Regions from separate parts of the Staphylococcus lutrae genome, predicted to be linked through region 1. Evidence: predicted binding sites of a transcription regulator. Region 1 holds the regulator's gene; the other holds the start of a gene.
What was found. Region 1 encodes LexA, which represses DNA repair genes until DNA is damaged. Its sites were predicted from a motif close to CGAACATATGTTCG; they were not measured.
Positions count from the first base shown of each region.

Region 2: B5P37_RS09210 (YolD-like family protein) is a predicted target of LexA. The motif match lies at 4,934-4,947, and genes of this name have one in related genera.

Region 1 is NZ_CP020773.1:2,340,718-2,349,467, reverse strand. It holds gene B5P37_RS10930 (CcdC family protein) at 1-34, opposite strand, end outside; gene B5P37_RS12005 (hypothetical protein) at 119-307, shown strand; gene B5P37_RS10920 (YneF family protein) at 338-565, opposite strand; gene tkt (transketolase) at 722-2,707, opposite strand; gene B5P37_RS10910 (DUF896 domain-containing protein) at 2,810-3,043, opposite strand; gene sosA (DNA damage-induced cell division inhibitor SosA) at 3,464-3,697, opposite strand; gene lexA (transcriptional repressor LexA) at 3,842-4,465, shown strand; gene B5P37_RS10895 (CAP domain-containing protein) at 4,618-5,592, opposite strand; gene guaC (GMP reductase) at 5,642-6,619, opposite strand; gene rpsN (30S ribosomal protein S14) at 6,701-6,970, opposite strand; gene rpmG (50S ribosomal protein L33) at 7,143-7,292, shown strand; gene B5P37_RS10875 (amino acid permease) at 7,553-8,750, shown strand, end outside.
Region 2 is NZ_CP020773.1:1,974,258-1,983,007, forward strand. It holds gene B5P37_RS09170 (ISL3 family transposase) at 1-632, shown strand, start outside; tRNA gene B5P37_RS09175 (tRNA-Ser) at 762-850, opposite strand; tRNA gene B5P37_RS09180 (tRNA-Asn) at 852-926, opposite strand; gene B5P37_RS09185 (competence protein ComK) at 1,133-1,747, opposite strand; gene B5P37_RS09190 (IDEAL domain-containing protein) at 1,990-2,211, shown strand; gene lplA (lipoate--protein ligase) at 2,345-3,334, opposite strand; gene B5P37_RS09200 (YkvS family protein) at 3,521-3,706, shown strand; gene B5P37_RS09205 (CPBP family glutamic-type intramembrane protease) at 3,714-4,316, shown strand; gene B5P37_RS09210 (YolD-like family protein) at 4,500-4,910, opposite strand; gene B5P37_RS12175 (GNAT family N-acetyltransferase) at 5,053-5,325, shown strand; gene B5P37_RS12180 (hypothetical protein) at 5,481-5,630, shown strand; gene B5P37_RS09220 (ABC transporter ATP-binding protein) at 5,623-6,273, shown strand; gene B5P37_RS09225 (ABC transporter permease) at 6,273-7,034, shown strand; gene B5P37_RS09230 (1,4-dihydroxy-2-naphthoate polyprenyltransferase) at 7,213-8,151, opposite strand; gene B5P37_RS09235 (isochorismate synthase) at 8,325-8,750, shown strand, end outside.

The sequences.
Region 1 (8,750 bases):
ACGCTATGAGAATGGACAAAATTAAATAAGTCAACGTCACTCCTCCTTACATGATTCAAAGATACCAATAAGTATATCACACGAACTTCAAATGACGTAACAGTAGCAACTATATGACATGCGTTTTTTAGTTGATTTTGCCATGCACGTGTCACAGCCATTACAAAATGCCATCTTGCAAATGACAGCGACGAAAATTCCTACCTTGGCTAAAACTACGATGATGACAATTGCGCATCTTACTTTAAAAGTCGAATTAAAAAGTACTACAAAAAACAAAGGATCCATGAAGTTCGGAGACTCATGAAACCTTTGTTATTATTATAATATTTTAATACTACAATTTTTTATCCATGTTTTTGTTCATCATTGTCATCATTTGATTAATCTTCTTTTGTGAAGGTTTTTGTCCCATTTGCATCATCATCATGCGTAACATTTCTTCATTGATTGGCGGGTTCTTTTTTAAATAATCCATCATATATTTACGTGCTAAGAAAAAACCGCCTACTAATCCACCGATAAGTGCAATAACAATTAATAAAATTGCTAACCATGTAGCCATCGTTTCACCCACTTTCTTTATCCTTTTGCATTTTACTAAAATTATGTATTCTTTTCAAGGTATCGCTAACAAATTTATTGGCGTCACAAGAAAACAGTCGAGCTGAAACTCACGCATCAAGCTCGACTATACATTTTATACTATTTTTGATGATTCTTATAGTTTTTCTATTTCAGTTAATATATTTTCTTTTGTAAATCCATATTTTTCAACGACTAATTCACCAGGCGCACTTGCACCGTAACGGTCAATACCAATCACTAAGCCATTCATACCTACATATTTGTGCCATCCTAATGAAGCCGCCATTTCAACAGCTACACGTTTCTCAACATGTGGTAACAAAATTTCATTTTGGTAGGCTTTCGGTTGATTTTCAAAAGCATTCCAGTTCGGCATTGAAACAACCCGAACACCTTTGCCTTGTTCTTCAAGTGCCTTAGCTACATCAACCGTTAGGCTTACTTCAGAACCAGAAGCGAAAAGCACATATTCAGGTGATTTTTCCGTTTCATAAACGACATATGCACCCTTTCTCACGCCTTCTTCAACTGTTACCGCATCAACATCCAACACAGGTAAGCCTTGACGTGTTAAGACTAAAGCCGTTGGTGTTTGATTTGATTCTACAGCAACTTTCCATGCAACACGTGTTTCGTTACCATCTGCAGGACGAATCACATTTAAATTTGGAATCGCTCTTAAACCAGCTAATTGTTCAATAGGTTCGTGTGTAGGTCCATCTTCACCTACAGCAATGGAGTCATGCGTAAATATAAATGTTGAACGTAAGCCCATAATTGCCGCTAAGCGTAATGCTGGTTTCAAATAGTCACTAAAAACAAAGAATGTCGCACCGTAAGGGTGTAAGCCACCATGTGCCGCCATACCATTCACAGCAGCTGCCATTGCAAATTCACGTACACCAAACCAAACGTTTTTACCTTCACCATAATCAGCAGAAAAATCTGATTCATTTTTCACTCTGGAATTATTAGATGAAGCTAAGTCGGCAGAACCACCAAATAATGTTGGAACAGCTTGACTTAACGCTTGGATCACTTCACCAGAATCTGCACGAGAAGCCGCTTTATGACCAAGTTCAAATTGAGGAAGGTCTTTTTCATAGCCTTCAGGTAATTTACCTGCGAGTGCATCCTCTAATTCTTTGTACAATTCAGGATATTGTTTACTGTAGGCCTCCACTTTGCTGTGCCACTCTTTTTCATTTTCATCTGCACGTTGAATCATTGTCGAATTGAAAATTTCATAAACGGCTTCATCAACATGAAAACGCTTTGAAGGATCAAGATTATAATTTTCAAATGTTAATTTACGTTCTTCTGCACCTAACGGAGAACCATGAGACGCGTTGCTGTTTGATTTATTTGGCGAACCATCACCAATAATTGTTTTCACTTCAATAATTGTTGGCCCACTTTGACCTTTCGCTTTAGCAATCGCCTTATCAATAGCTTCTACATCGTTACCATCTTTTACAAGCATATGATTCCAACCATATGCTTCAAATCGTTGTTTAATATCCTCAGAGAAGGATTTTGACGTTTCTCCGTCTAATGAAATATCGTTTGAATCATAAAGTGTAATTAATTTATCTAATTTTAAATGTCCTGCAAGTGAAGCCGCTTCATGTGAAATCCCTTCCATCAAGTCACCATCAGATGCTAAAACATACGTATAGTGATCGACAACTTCAATGTCTTTATTAAATTTAGCAGCTAAGTGTTTCTCTGCCATTGCCATACCCACTGACATCGCAAATCCTTGTCCAAGAGGCCCAGTTGTAATCTCTACACCTTTCGTGTGACGGTATTCTGGGTGACCCGGAGTTTTAGAGCCCCATTGTCTAAATTGTTTTAACTCATCAAGTTCTAATGCACCTGATACATGTAATAAACTATACAACAACGCCGAACCATGTCCCGCTGATAAAACGAATCGATCTCTGTTAAAGTACTCATGTGAATTAGGATTAAAGTTAAGGTGACGTGTCCACAATGTATAAGCCATTGGTGCAGCCCCCATTGGTAAACCTGGGTGCCCTGAATTTGCTTCTTCTATAGCGTCAATACTTAACCCTCGTATCGTATTAATCGCTAAACTGTCTTTTTGTTCAATCATTTATAATTCCTTCCTTTCTGATTCCGCATCATGCTTCCATTATACCTGAAACAGTACATTAAAGCCTAATAAATGACATCACTTCATCACGCTTATTCAAAATCATTTTCGAATATGGTTTTGCTTTTGCACCTCTTTAAGTTTTTCTGGCGTCACATCATTACCTTCTGGATCAATGACTTTTGTATGTTCAATTTGACTTTTAAAACTATTTCTAAAAACTTCCAAATACTCACTTCTCAACTTAGATTGCTCTTTTGCTTCAGTTTCAGTGAGACCCTCTGTCTTTTTCTTTTTGGCCAGTTCGTTAATTCGTTTTAACTTTTCTTTACTCAGCATAAATGTGCTCCTCCGTATTATTCTTTACAAAAATATAACAGAAAAACACTATAAAACCAAACACTTAAATTGGTTATAAAAGTCAGTCACCACTTCATTCAATGTGTGTTTTAAGTACAAACATCCTTTGATCTACAAGAAGTCTTTATGAATTTAAAGTTTTGGGGAGTCCTACAACAATAGAAACATTTAATGTTGAAATATCTGACGAGGTTCAAATACTTTTAGTCTATGTTATACACATAAAATGTATACGCAATTTGAGGGAGCGCGCTAAAATCTAAATATTATCTTGAATTCAATCATCTCAGTATCAGCCATATTCCATACGCTCCCACAACAAGCGTTTTGTACACACCATTGAATCATGAAAGGAAAACGTCACCTATCCGTAAAAGCACACATTCCTTTTGTGGATTAATGGCTTAAAGTCACAGCAATAACAGATTGCTCTTTTCCATTATTGTATTCCTGTTCGTATGTTTTAGTTTGATGTGTATGGTCTGTCCGAATTTGATGGTCCGTCATCTCGTACGTCTGTTCTGTTTTACTCGACTCACTAGCGAGTAGAAAAAACGACAAAAATAAGATTGAAGAGAGTATAAAAACAGATAGAAACAAGTAAATCTCTGAAATTTTAATATGAATCATCATTTTCACTCCTAGAACGTTTGTTTGTATAAAAACTTTAACAGAACGCGTGTTCTGTGTCAACACTTTAACGAACAAACGTTTGTGATTGTTCGTATAATATGATATAATATCAACAATCAGAATTAAGAAGGAGTGTGCGAAATGAGAGAATTAACAAAAAGACAAAGTGAGATTTTTGAATTCATTAAACATGTCGTCCAAATGAAAGGCTACCCGCCAAGTGTGCGTGAAATTGGAGAAGCAGTCGGATTGGCTTCGAGTTCTACAGTACACGGTCATTTATCTCGATTAGAAGAAAAAGGGTATATCCGTCGTGACCCTACAAAACCGCGCGCGATTGAAATTGTCAATGAATTGATGGGTGACCCAATCAATATGGAAGAAACGATTTATGTCCCGGTGATTGGTAAAGTAACAGCGGGAACACCTATTTCTGCAATAGAAAATGTTGAAGAATATTATCCGCTCCCAGAACATTTTACTTCCACTCATAATGGACAAATTTTCATTCTAAATGTTGTCGGTGATAGTATGATTGAGGCTGGAATTTTAGATGGGGATAAAGTTATAGTCAGAAGCCAATCCATCGCCGAAAATGGAGACATTATTGTAGCCATGACAGAAGAGGATGAGGCCACAGTGAAACGTTTCTTCAAAGAAAAAAATCGTTACCGTTTACAACCTGAAAATAGCAGTTTAGAACCTATTTATTTAGATCATGTGACCGTTTTAGGCAAAGTTATAGGTTTGTTTAGAGAAATGTAATCTTGTTCAATCACTCCTTCACTTTAAACCATTCGTTTTTTACGAGTGGCTTTTTTCTAATCATCTTCTGGGTACATGCTTCAACAAAAAAGCGTCGATCAAAGATTCAAGTAAAATCGCTTTGATCGACACATCATCGTTATTCATTTAAGTTACCCGATATAATTTTCAGTCCAATAAGGTTGACGCTGAGCATTAAAGTCAACACCAATACCAATTTGAGTCACATCTGTATTTAAAATATTTTTCCGATGGCCTAATGAGTTCATTAAACCATGATGTGCAAAAATCGCATCCGTTTGACCATATGCTAAATTTTCAGCAGCCGTTTGATATTGATGGCCATCCTTTTTCATGCGGTCAAATGGGGATTCACCTTGTTGATTAGTGTGGTCAAAATAATGGTGCTTGGCCATATCCGTACTATGCTTTCTCGCTGTTTTTGCCAATGATTCAGAGAATGCAAGCGGATGTAATCCTTTTTGAACCCTTTCAGCATTTAGTAAATAAAAATCCTGTTTTTCAAAGCTCTCTCTCAAGTAATTGGATGGCGCTGCATATTGATGCGTTAATTGATTTTCCATCAGATGACTGACTTGTAACATTCCCGTTAGTTGATTATTTTCATGCTTGTCATAAAACACCGTCGTATAGATGCCATCATCATCAAAAACATCATATTCCTCATTGTCAATTTCATAAATCGTACGTCCTTTATGAAAACCTTTTATGGGTGTTCCCAATTCAGCTCTCACAACATCTTTTGCTGTACCATATTTCACACCGCTTTTTGAGGTCATCATATTTTGATTTGTATACAGGCCATGAACTTTTTGATTGATATAACTCACCATGACAAAGTCATTAAAGTCTTGATGATAGACGAACCACTTTGTTCCATACTTATTACCGATTTCAGCTTTAGGCTGGCCTAGTTTCGCCTCAACTGCTTTGCGATTCATATTCATTTGAATATTTCTCATTGCAAATTCTTGTTCTTTAGGCGTCTTTAAAACGGTTTCATTAGATTTACCGTATACGATTTGATCAATCTGTTGATTTACTGGTTGCGCAAACTTAGAAATTGTTTCATTAGGCTGTAACGGTATCGCTAATAATAAGAGCATACCTCCAACAAAAAATAAGAGAAATTTTTTGATAATCACGCACTCCTTTTTAATCACGATCTCCATTAAAAATGGAATTACGTACAATGACATAATCCACTTTTCTTAGTGCACCCACATCTTTACCCCCGGCGTAGGATATTGCACTTTGTAAATCTTCTTGCATTTCAATCAACGTATCTTTAAGTGCGCCTTTATGTTCCACAAACATTTTTTTGCCTTCTACGTTTTTACGCTCACCTTTTTGATATTCTGATGCACTACCAAAATATTCTTTATATTTCTTACCTTCAATCTCTACCGTTTCACCTGGAGACTCTTCGTGCGCAGCAAACAATGAGCCAATCATGACCATAGAAGCACCAAAGCGAACCGATTTAGCAATGTCACCATGTGTACGAATACCACCATCAGCAATAATCGGCTTGCGCGCTGCTTTGCTACATTGATTGACGGCTGCTAATTGCCACCCTCCTGTGCCAAAACCTGTCTTAATTTTAGTAATACAGACCCTTCCTGGTCCAATACCGACCTTTGTTGCATCTGCACCGGCATTTTCAAGTTCTCTAACGCCTTCAGGTGTACCGACGTTGCCCGCAATGACAAAGACTTCTGGTAATTGTTTTTTGATATACTGAATCATTTCAATCACTTGATCCGAATGACCATGAGCAATATCGATTGTAATATATTCAGGTGACAAGCCTGCTTCTTTTAATGCATCAATAAATTTAAATTCACCCGTCTTCACACCAACTGAGATAGAAGCATACAAACCTTGATTCTGCATCTTTTGAACAAATGACAAACGTGTTGTCTCATCAAAACGATGCATAATATAAAAATAATCATTTTGAGCAAACCATTCTGCAACACTTTCATTCATTACCGTTTGCATATTCGCTGGTACAACGGGTAATTTAAATCGCTTTGGTCCAAATTGAATGGATGTATCAATTTCTGAACGACTTTTAACTATACTTTTGTTCGGTATTAATTGAATGTCTTCATAATCAAAAATTTTCATTAAAAAACTCCTTAATTTCATTTATTTCTTAGATAATATACTATCTTCATGAAATAAAGTAAATTAAAGAGGTCTTTTTGTTTACCAGCTTGATTTTTTCACGCCAGGAATTTGTCCTTTATGTGCATGTTCTCTAAACGCAATACGGGACATTTCAAATTTTCTCAAAACACCACGTGGGCGTCCTGTCACTTTACATCTACGTGTTAAACGTGTCGGTGACGCATCTCTAGGTAATTTTCTTAATCCTTCGTAATCACCTTTTGCTTTAAGTTCTCTTCTAATTTCAGCATATTTCGCTACCATTGCTTCTCTTTTTTGCTCTTTAGCAATTTTTGACTTTTTAGCCATTTATATGAACACTCCTTACAAATCGTAATAGTTACGTTTTATATATTAGCATACCTTACTTTACTTTGACAAGCCTTTAATTTAAATTAAAATAAAAAAGAGTTGGCAAAATGCTGTCACCATGCTAAAATATTAAATCGTAATAGTTTCAATTGAAAAGGAGGTCCTACCCATGCGCGTAAATGTAACATTAGCATGTACTGAATGTGGTGATCGTAACTATATCACAACTAAAAACAAACGAACTAATCCTGAGCGTATTGAAATGATGAAATATTGCCCAAGATTAAACAAGCACACTTTACACAGAGAAACAAAATAATTAAAATCATTTTCAATCCCAATTATTGAGACGCTTTTGATTTGTCTTAATAAGTGAATTTAAATGACTGTTACCTTAACAATAATTAAAATACGACAAAAGCCAAATGACGTCAGTGCATTTGGCTTTTTTGTGCGCAAATAAACACACAACTTCACTAATAAATAATTTATCGCTTTAAAGCCTTAAATTTTCTATTGAAAGTCTGTTACTTTACAAGTAAAATAAGTAGAAAGTTAATTTTTGAGGAGAAGATATATATGGAAGAAAAAAACTTAAGTAGAGGGCTCCAATCTAGGCATATCACCATGATCGCTATCGGAGGTGCAATCGGAACAGGTTTATTTGTAGCTACCGGCGGAGTTATCGCACAAGCAGGTCCTGGTGGTGCTATTTTAGCTTATTTAGTCATTGGGGTCATGTTATATTTTTTGATGTCATCCATTGGAGAAATGGCAACATTTTATCCTGTTTCTGGTGCGTTCAGTAGTTATGCAACACGTTTTGTAGATCCATCACTCGGCTTTACAATGGGATGGTTGTATTGGACAATCTGGTCGTTGGTTACAAGTGTTGATATTATCGTTGCCTCAAGCGTGATTAATTATTGGAGCACATTCCATTTCTTCTCACCGCTTGTTTGGAGTTTAATATTCTTAGTACTCCTTTTTACAATCAATGTTTTTACTGTAAAAGCATTTGGTGAAGCAGAGTTTTGGCTATCCCTTATCAAAGTCGTGACAATTATCATTTTCATCATATTAGGTATTTTAATGATTTTTGGCATTCTAGGCGGTCATTATTATGGATTTAGTCATTTTACGACTGGAGAAGCCCCATTTGTGGGTGGAATCTCAGGATTTTTAAGCGTACTATTAATAGCAGGATTTTCAGTGGGCGGTACCGAGGTCGTGGCCGTAACAGCTGGTGAATCCGATCATCCTAGAAAATCCATGCCACGTGCGATCAAACAAGTATTTTGGCGTATTTTACTGTTCTACGTGCTATCTATTGCAGTCATTTCTGCAATTTTATCCTACACGGATCCAACATTGTTAAACGAAGGCGGTTCAATCGCACAGAGTCCGTTCACTATCGTTTTTGATAGAGTGGGTATTGCTTTTGCTGCCTCTGTCATCAACACTGTTATTTTAACGTCATTATTATCAGCAGCCAATTCAGGCGTTTTCACTACGAGTCGAATGCTATTTTCTTTGAGCCAAGCAAAACAAGCACCTCGTTTTCTAGGCAAGGTTAGCCCACGCTCACAATTGCCGTTACGTGCTTTGTTTACAACGTTTATTTTTATTGCTGCTGTGATTACTTATGCCAATTTCAATCCACAAAGTGTGATGGGGTTACTGAATATTATTGGTGCACTTGTCACTTTCGTATGGGCATCTAGTATCATTGCTCAAATTAGATTACGTCGCGCGATAAAGAAACAACAAAAGGACA
Region 2 (8,750 bases), 370 kb from region 1:
CAAGAAAGCAGCGTGAAGGAGTTAAAAGTGTTTCTATTGATATGTATCCACCATACATGTCGCTAATTCAATCATTATTTCCCAATGCAGATATTATCTTAGACCGTTTTCATATTGTTCAAGCGGTTAACCGTGAAATCAATCACAGTCGCGTTAAAACAATGAATAGTTTTAAGACTAGAGAAAAACCCAAGTACAATAAATTAAAACGGTATTGGAAGCTTTTATTAAAATCTCCAATTGAATTAGACAGAGTCCACTATCACTCGTTCAGACTTTTTAATACATGGCATAGTCAGTATAGTTTAGTACAATTCTTGTTAACTTTTGATGAAGAATTCCAATTAACGTATGAAGCAGGGCATCATATTCTAGAAACTCTAAGATCAAATGGACTCAAACGTGTTATTAACACACTCATAAAATATATACCTTATATTTCAAATACGATTCAAAATCCTCATTTGACCAATGGTCCAATTGAAGGTATTAACAATAAAATAAAGCTTATTAAGCGTGTCTCTTATGGTTATAGAAATTTTTATAACTTTAGAAATAGGATTTTAATTATTTCAAGGTTATACGTAAGTGAATATAAAAAACGTACTAAGCAACAAAAAATTGCCACTTAGTACGATATTTCTTCACCAACCGACGTTGACAAAGAGCCCGAATATTAAGTGAAAATAAAAAGAACGCCGTAATAACAGCGTTCTTCATAGTTTTAAGAAAACAAATATTAACCATTGTTTCCTATCTTACGGAAACGGAGGGATTCGAACCCTCGCGCCGCTTTCACGACCTACACCCTTAGCAGGGGCGCCTCTTCAGCCAACTTGAGTACGTTTCCATGGCTCCACAGGTAGGACTCGAACCTACGACCGATCGGTTAACAGCCGATAGCTCTACCACTGAGCTACTGTGGAATGTTTTTTTCAATCACAAATACTATTATAGCAATATCAATTAAGAAATCAAGGGATAACGATAAAAAAGTTAACGGAATATTTACACTATGCGTATACAACTTCCGTTAACTTTACACTTTGTTAATGGATTGAAATAATAATCGTTGAATGATATGACAATTGAATGATTTCTTGTGAAATATTCATACGGATGAGCGTTTAGGCTACAGGTAATCTTGGACTTTCTTTTCTTCTAATTCTTTTTTCGTTTTTTCTAATAGTGCGTATTGAGATAAGGCTTCAAAGATGTTAAAGCGTTGCTGATTGTAATCAATAGGCTTTTCCGGATTATGCGTTTGTACTTGATTAGATCTTGTCATTAAATAAGAAAAGTAAATGCAGTTCAAAAATTGATGCTTAATACTGTGATGAGAGATGTTGATGATCACAGATTCTTCATTAGCAAAAGTAACTTTACAACGAGCGCCTTTCATTGGCTTAAGTTTAACGACATAATGCATATTCAACCAGGAATTCTCAGGAACTCTGTCAGAATGAGTGGGGAAAAAGTAGGTTTGATAAATCGGAGTGAGCAAGATAGGGGTTTTGTTGGAGATACGTGCGATTCTTTTTGCCTGTGCTTTTCTCCCAGAGTATGTTTCCCCATAATGTTTACAACTACGCTCCATGATACGTTGGACACGATCGTGAATAATAAAATGTGCACCATCGTATCTATAAATTTCGGTACTCATCAGTATGCCATCAGGGCCATCAACAGGCCTTAAAAACATATCTCCTTTACAAATGGCGTATGTGGTATTGGAACTTTGGTCCATGTTCGAACCCTCCTGTCTATAAAAAGGTGTAGGTTCTCTCTTTCTAATACTAATTATATGAATATTCTGAATGAAGTCAATTTTACTTTGTTTCTTTAAGTTTACTATTACATTAATTAGATAAAATTCTGACTTAATTACTTTAAAAATTCAGAATATTCATTGCGTTTTTAAGTGTATTTCGGTATACTGTTAAATAACTTAAGAGTCTATAGATGATAAATACAAAGGAGTGACTCAATATGAAAAATCAAACAGACGTAAAAAAACTGATTGTATTTGACCCAATTCTTACGATTAAACAATTAGGCGTGGAAATTGTGATTGCACAAGCATTGAAAAATCAGCGTAAGCAAGCATTACGACGTTTGATTGACGAGGCGTTAATCAATAAAAATGAACGTGCGTTTTTAGCCTATACGGAAGAATATTTAGAGCTGGAGGCAGAGGATTGTGAACAGTAGCACAATTGAAAATGTTTCAAAATAAACAGGACGATCCGTCATATAAGGAGCGTCCTGTTTTTAATGCGGTTTTCTAATAGAAGTTGAATTTGTTTTGAATAAACACCAATGATTTAAGAGGTGTTTTGGTGCCTTAAAGCATCATGTCAATTAATTCATCGCGAGGAATATCACCGAAATAATGATAAAAATCATAATCGTTAAGGGCATCTTGAATTGCGCTTTTTTGGTGTAAAACATCAATTAAAGCATTTTCAAGTTCAGAGATTTCACCTTCACCAAAAAAGTCTCCAAAAATTTTGGCGTGTGCAATACGGCCTTTTTTGACATCAAGTTTGATTTGTACGAACCCTTTTTCAAATTTATGTTCACGCTCAAAATTGTATTTTGGATTTTTACCGTAATTCCATTCCCAAGTGCGATATTTCTCATTACTTAATTTTTCGATATTATTCCAATCTTGCTCGGTCAGTGTGTAAGTCTCAACTTCGGCTTCACCAAATAATTTTTTTAGAATGATGGTTTTAAATGTTTCGATGTCGAGAGGGGAATCTAAAAATTCTTGGATATTGGCAACCCGTTTACGAACAGATTTGACACCTTTTGATTTGATTTTAGCGGGATTTACGCGCAAAGCATTTTGAACTTCGTCTAATTCACTGTTCAACATCAGGGTGCCGTGACTAAACATCCGATCTTTGACTTTCACCATAGCGTTACCTGAAATTTTAGCTTGACCGACTTGTATGTCATTGCGACCAGTTAACTCAGCATTGACACCTAGATCATTTAACACGTCGACAATCGGCTGGGTGAATTTTTTGAAGTTATGAAAGCTTTGACCATCATCCTTGGTAATAAAACTGAAGTTTAAATTTCCGAAATCGTGGTAAACAGCACCGCCTCCAGAGATTCGACGGACTACATCGATGTGATGTTTGTCAACATAAGCTTGGTGCACTTCTTCAATTGTGTTTTGGTTTTTACCGATAATGATCGATGGGCGATTGATATAAAATAGAAAATAGCTGTCATCATCAAGTGGAACAGTATTTAATACGTATTCTTCCATCGCCAAGTTTAAAGCGGGATCGGTATGGTTAAGATTACTAATGAATTTCATTGCGATACACGCCTTTCCATAAATATGTCTTTATTTATGTTATGCATCATTTAATTTCATTTTTCCACTTATGTGTCTCAAAAAGTAGTAGAATATAACTAATTTCTGACAATTATCGTAAATTGTTTATTTAAAATGTAAATTTTAGTACAATATACGCTAGTAAATTCTAAGGGGGGCATTAAAATGACAATTGCAGAAATAGGAGATATTGTAGAATTTCATGATGGTATTAAAGGAAAGGTTGAAAAGATTAATGATAACTCCGTGATTGTAGATTTAACAATCATGGAAAATTTCAGTCAGTTGGATTTACCTGAAAAAACAGTCATTAATCATAAGAGATATAAAATTATTGAACAAAAAGGATAATATGCATATGAAAAAAATCAGCAAACCGCTACTTTGGTTTATACTCAGCTTTATTGTTTTCCACATTCTTCTATCGTTGTTGTGGGGAGAGCAGGAAGTTTATTGGCAACTCTACACAGGTATTATGTTAATCGCAGGGATTAGCTATGTCTTTTATCAAAGAGATTTTGCTTCAAAGCGTTTATTAACATCTATTGCGATTGGATTGGCAACGGGGGTGGCACTCGTACTCGTACAAGTGATTTTTTCTTGGATGACATCAAGTCTCACATATCCTTCACTGATTAAGCAATTATCTGCGACAGGGGTATATTTTAAATGGCAAGTGCTCGTTACATTATTATTTGTCATGCCTTGCCATGAGCTTTATGTACGTACAATTTTGCAAAAGGAAATGCTACGCCTTACTTCGAAACCATGGCTTGCTGTATTTTTGAGTGCGATTTTTTCAGCGTCATTCTTTATTTATTTGGATCAATGGTGGATTGTAGTCTTTATCTTTATTTGCCAGTTGTTGTTGGGGGCGAGTTATATGTATACACGTCGAATCATTACAACAACGGTTGCTCAAATTGTAGCGGTGGTCATTCTATTGATTTTTCATGGTTAAATTTAACACAGTAAATGTGACTGGATTGTTGCATTTACTGTGTTTTGCGTTGGCTGTGAATGTGTCGGAAATGTTGGAGAAAATAAAAAAATTCAAATTGATGACCCATTTATCCGAAATATGGGTATAGGATATCATTAGGAAAAGTGGTTTAAAAAGTATGGTTTTTCCTTATGATCACCGCTATTCAATTGCGTACAGTTCATTTAATCCGATGACGACTTGATTTGTTCGTTTTTCATTGGTGAGTAGGAGTTCATTATTTAACATATCGATGCTTGCAATATAACCTTGAGCGGTGTGGATATGTCCATTACGCCAATAACGAATGTAGCTGTAAGCATTTTTAGCAATTTTGAAATGTAAGGTTTGATTCATTTCGATGAATTGGTCTTCACTTAGGAGAGGGCGGTCAATTTTAAGTTGTTGTTGTTCGAATTGTTTGATGGCTTCAAATTGTTCGGGTAGTGTAGCAAAAGGCGCCCATTTGACGATACCTCTCCCTTTAGGTATGCGTGCATTGAGATACTGCCTAGGAATTTTTCGATAATCTGTTTCACATTGATATGCTTTAGGAAGCGTTTGATCTTGCATAAAAATCACCTCCACTTGATTATAGAACATATGTTCTGTTTTGAAAAGTATGAAGCAAACATTTGTGTTTAAAAGGAGATGTTTTTAAAGATGATGTTAAATAGGCTGAAATATGAATGGTCTGATGAAAAGGTGGATGCGTATGATTAGGAAAGCGACGCCTCAAGATGCACATGCGATTGCACAATTAACGTATATCATTTGGCAAGATATGGATCTTGAAATCGTCCAACGTTATCCCGCAGACCTTGTCATAGATGCGGTGATGAGAAGTACCACTGAAGTCAAATATCGGACGCATATTCAACATGTGGATGTTTACGAGATAGAAGGACAAGTGGCGGGGATGGGAGTGTGTCCTATCCGGGTCAGTGCGAAGCAGATTATGAGCAAGCATGGCGACAGTTATCGTTAGAGCGACCGCTGTTATTGCAACATGGAACGCCACTCCCTCAAATGGAAGCGGAGCACGATGATTTTTATATTGAAGCGGTTGCGACTTTCCCGTAATATCGGGGGCGTGGGATTGCGACAAAATTGATCAATCATCAGTTGTGTACAAAACCAGAAGTGACGTGGGCATTGAATTGTGATGTGCATCATACAGTGGCGCATCAATTGTATCAGAGGTTAGGTTTTCGAGTGTGCCTGCAAAAAGAACGCTATGGCCATCGTTATCACTATATGACATACCGAAATGGAGAGAAAATACATGCTTGAATTAACGAATGTGAGTTATCAAATCGCGCAACGCCATATTTTGAAGCAAGTGAATATTCATGTTGAAAGTGGTGAAGCAATCGCAGTGGTTGGGCCTTCTGGAAGTGGTAAGAGTACTTTGTTAAAAGTGATTGCAGATTTGTTGAGCCCGACTGAAGGTGATTTGTGTTTTAAAGGTAAAAGTTACGACCAGTATAAACCAGAAATGTTAAGGCAACATATCAGTTATTTACCACAAAGTGTTACATTACTTAGTGGAACGATTCGAGATAATTTAGCTTTTCCGGCACAAGTGCGTCGTGAGCCTTTTGATAAAGCAAAAGCCAAATCATTAATGGCGAAGGTAGGATTGAAAAAGTATCGACTGTCGGATAAAGTGCAAAATATGTCCGGGGGCGAGAAACAGCGTATTACAATTGTACGCCAGCTCATGTTTACACCTGATTTGCTCATGCTCGATGAAGCGACGAGTGCATTGGATGATAAAAACAGTCGTCAAATTGAAAAGCTTGTATTTGATTTAGTAGAAAAAGGGATGTCTGTATTGTGGATTACACACAATACCGATCAAAGTCAGCGGCAGTTTCATCGTAAAATTGAAATACAGCATGGATCGATAGCAAAGGAGGAGCGATTGATGTGATGAGCACCACTTCTTTATTACTGACGTCTTTATTATTGTTCATTCCTATTATCGTCTCATTCAAAGAAAAGTTACATATTGCGAAAGATCTGATCATTGCCGCGATACGAGCGGTGATTCAATTGGTGATTATCGGATATTTACTAGAATTTGTATTTAAATTAGAACAAGTGTGGATTGTACTTACCTTGATTTTAGTGATCATGATCAATGCGGCTGCGAATACGAAAAAGCGTCAACCCGTCGTTGTGAAGCATGCCTTTTGGATTTCTTTGGCAGGTATTTTGACAGGCGCAACCTTGTCTTTAGGTGGTGTGTTATTAACAGGGGCGATTAATTTTACTCCAAATGAAATCATACCTGTAGCCGGTATGGTCGGGAGTAATGGGATGATTGCGATTAATTTAAGTTACCAAAATTTAAATCGCATTTTTACAAAAGAAACAGATATGATAGAGGCTAAACTCTCTTTAGGTGCGAGCCCTGCAATTGCGGCCAAAGATGCGATTCGGGAAAGTATTAAAGTGGCGATTGTCCCGACGATTGACTCAGTAAAAACATACGGTCTCGTATCGATACCCGGTATGATGACGGGGATGATTATCGCAGGTGTGCCACCGATGCAAGCGATTAAGTTTCAGTTAATGGTCGTCTTTATTCATACGACGGCAACGATTGTTTCAGCATTAGTGGCAACCTATTTAATGTATCGTCAATTTTTTAATCCGCGTCACCAACTCATTCAGGTCTCAGAAGATTAGAAAACAATCATGAAACAAGGGCGAAATGAAAGGGATGTTTTGTATCTGTTCAAATGAGGGTGGTAGAATGAGATAGAAATAGTATATAATTTAGTGTAATAGCGGATTAAAAGGCGTAAAAAAATCGAAGTCTTGAATATGAATCAAGACTTCGTTTCAACGGTTATTCGCTTAAAAACTAGACGCCGCCTAACAAGGCACTGATATAAATACCAAGTGCATATAACACGCCGAATAAGGTATTGGTTTTCCCAGCAGCGGCCATCGCAGGCATCATGGTTTGCGGTGTATCGTTTTTCTGGAAACGGCGATACACTTTAACGGGTAATGGGAAGCTGAGTAATGCGAGTAAGTAGAACAGCGACCCCCCATCTTTGAAAAATGCAGTATAAACGACAAAAAGGTAAGCAATTGCATAGAATACCGCTAAAAAGAGGAGTGATCCTCGTTTACCTAATAAAATAGGCAATGTACGTCTACCACTTTGACGGTCTTTAACACGGTCACGAATATTGTTCGACATGTTGATTAAACCAATTGTGATAACGATAGGAATACTTATCCAAAAGGCGTAACTTTGAAGTTGACCGGTTTGTATGTAAAAAGCGATGACGACAATAATCATTCCCATAAATACACCTGAGAAAAGTTCTCCTAAAGGTGTCCATGAGATTGGAAAAGGACCGCCAGTGTACAAATATCCTATGGCCATACATAAAAGACCGACTGGAATAAGCCAAAAAGAACTTTGGATTGCTAAGTAAAGTCCGAGTATTGCGGCAATCACATAAAAAATAATGGCCAGCTGGAATACGTGTTGGGGTGTCATGCCATTTCGGACAATTGCACCACCAATACCCACGGACTCGTGGTCGTCTAATCCTTTTTTATAGTCGTAGTACTCATTGAACATGTTCGTTGCTGCTTGAATAAGTAAACATGATAACAACATAGCGATGAATAATCCAAAATGAAGGTGGTCCTCACTGCCCAATAAAAAAAGTTTCGCCGTGGCTGTTCCCACTAAAACAGGAACCACTGACGCGGTTAACGTATGAGGACGCATGAGTTGCCAATATTTGTGAAACGTTGAATGTTTTTCAAATTGAGATGTCATGTAAGTCAACCTCTTTTTTATAATATTTATATTACATTGACATTATAAAAAAGTTCTTCTATGAAATCAATAATAATGTTATGGAAAAGACACTTGGGCATACATTCTTCTGTAAAAATGTTAGAATGTAATAATGGAAAAAACTTGATTATGATGAAAGAAGTGAGTATGGGATGAGTGTTGATGTCTGCGAACAGGCAATCATCGACGCGGTACAACAAACAAAGCAACAATGGGTCTCAGTTGAAATCAAGCTTGATCAACCGATAGATCCTATTACATTGTTTGATATGTCAAAAAAAGATGCAGGAGATCGTTTCTATTTCCGTTTAAATGATAACGAAACCTCGTTTTTCGGATACCGTGTTGCAACAAAAATAAAAAATGATTTCACAAATAAACGCTCAATTTTTAAAGAATGGGAGAAGTTTAAAAATAACATTGCGTTAATTCATCCTGATTCTGAACGCCATCATTTACGAATTTGCGGAGGTTTCCAATTTTCGAACAAACGCATGGGGGACGAATGGCGTCGTTTTGGTGTGAATCATTTTATTTTGCCTGAAGTTTTAATCTCGCAAGTCAATCAAGAGACGTTT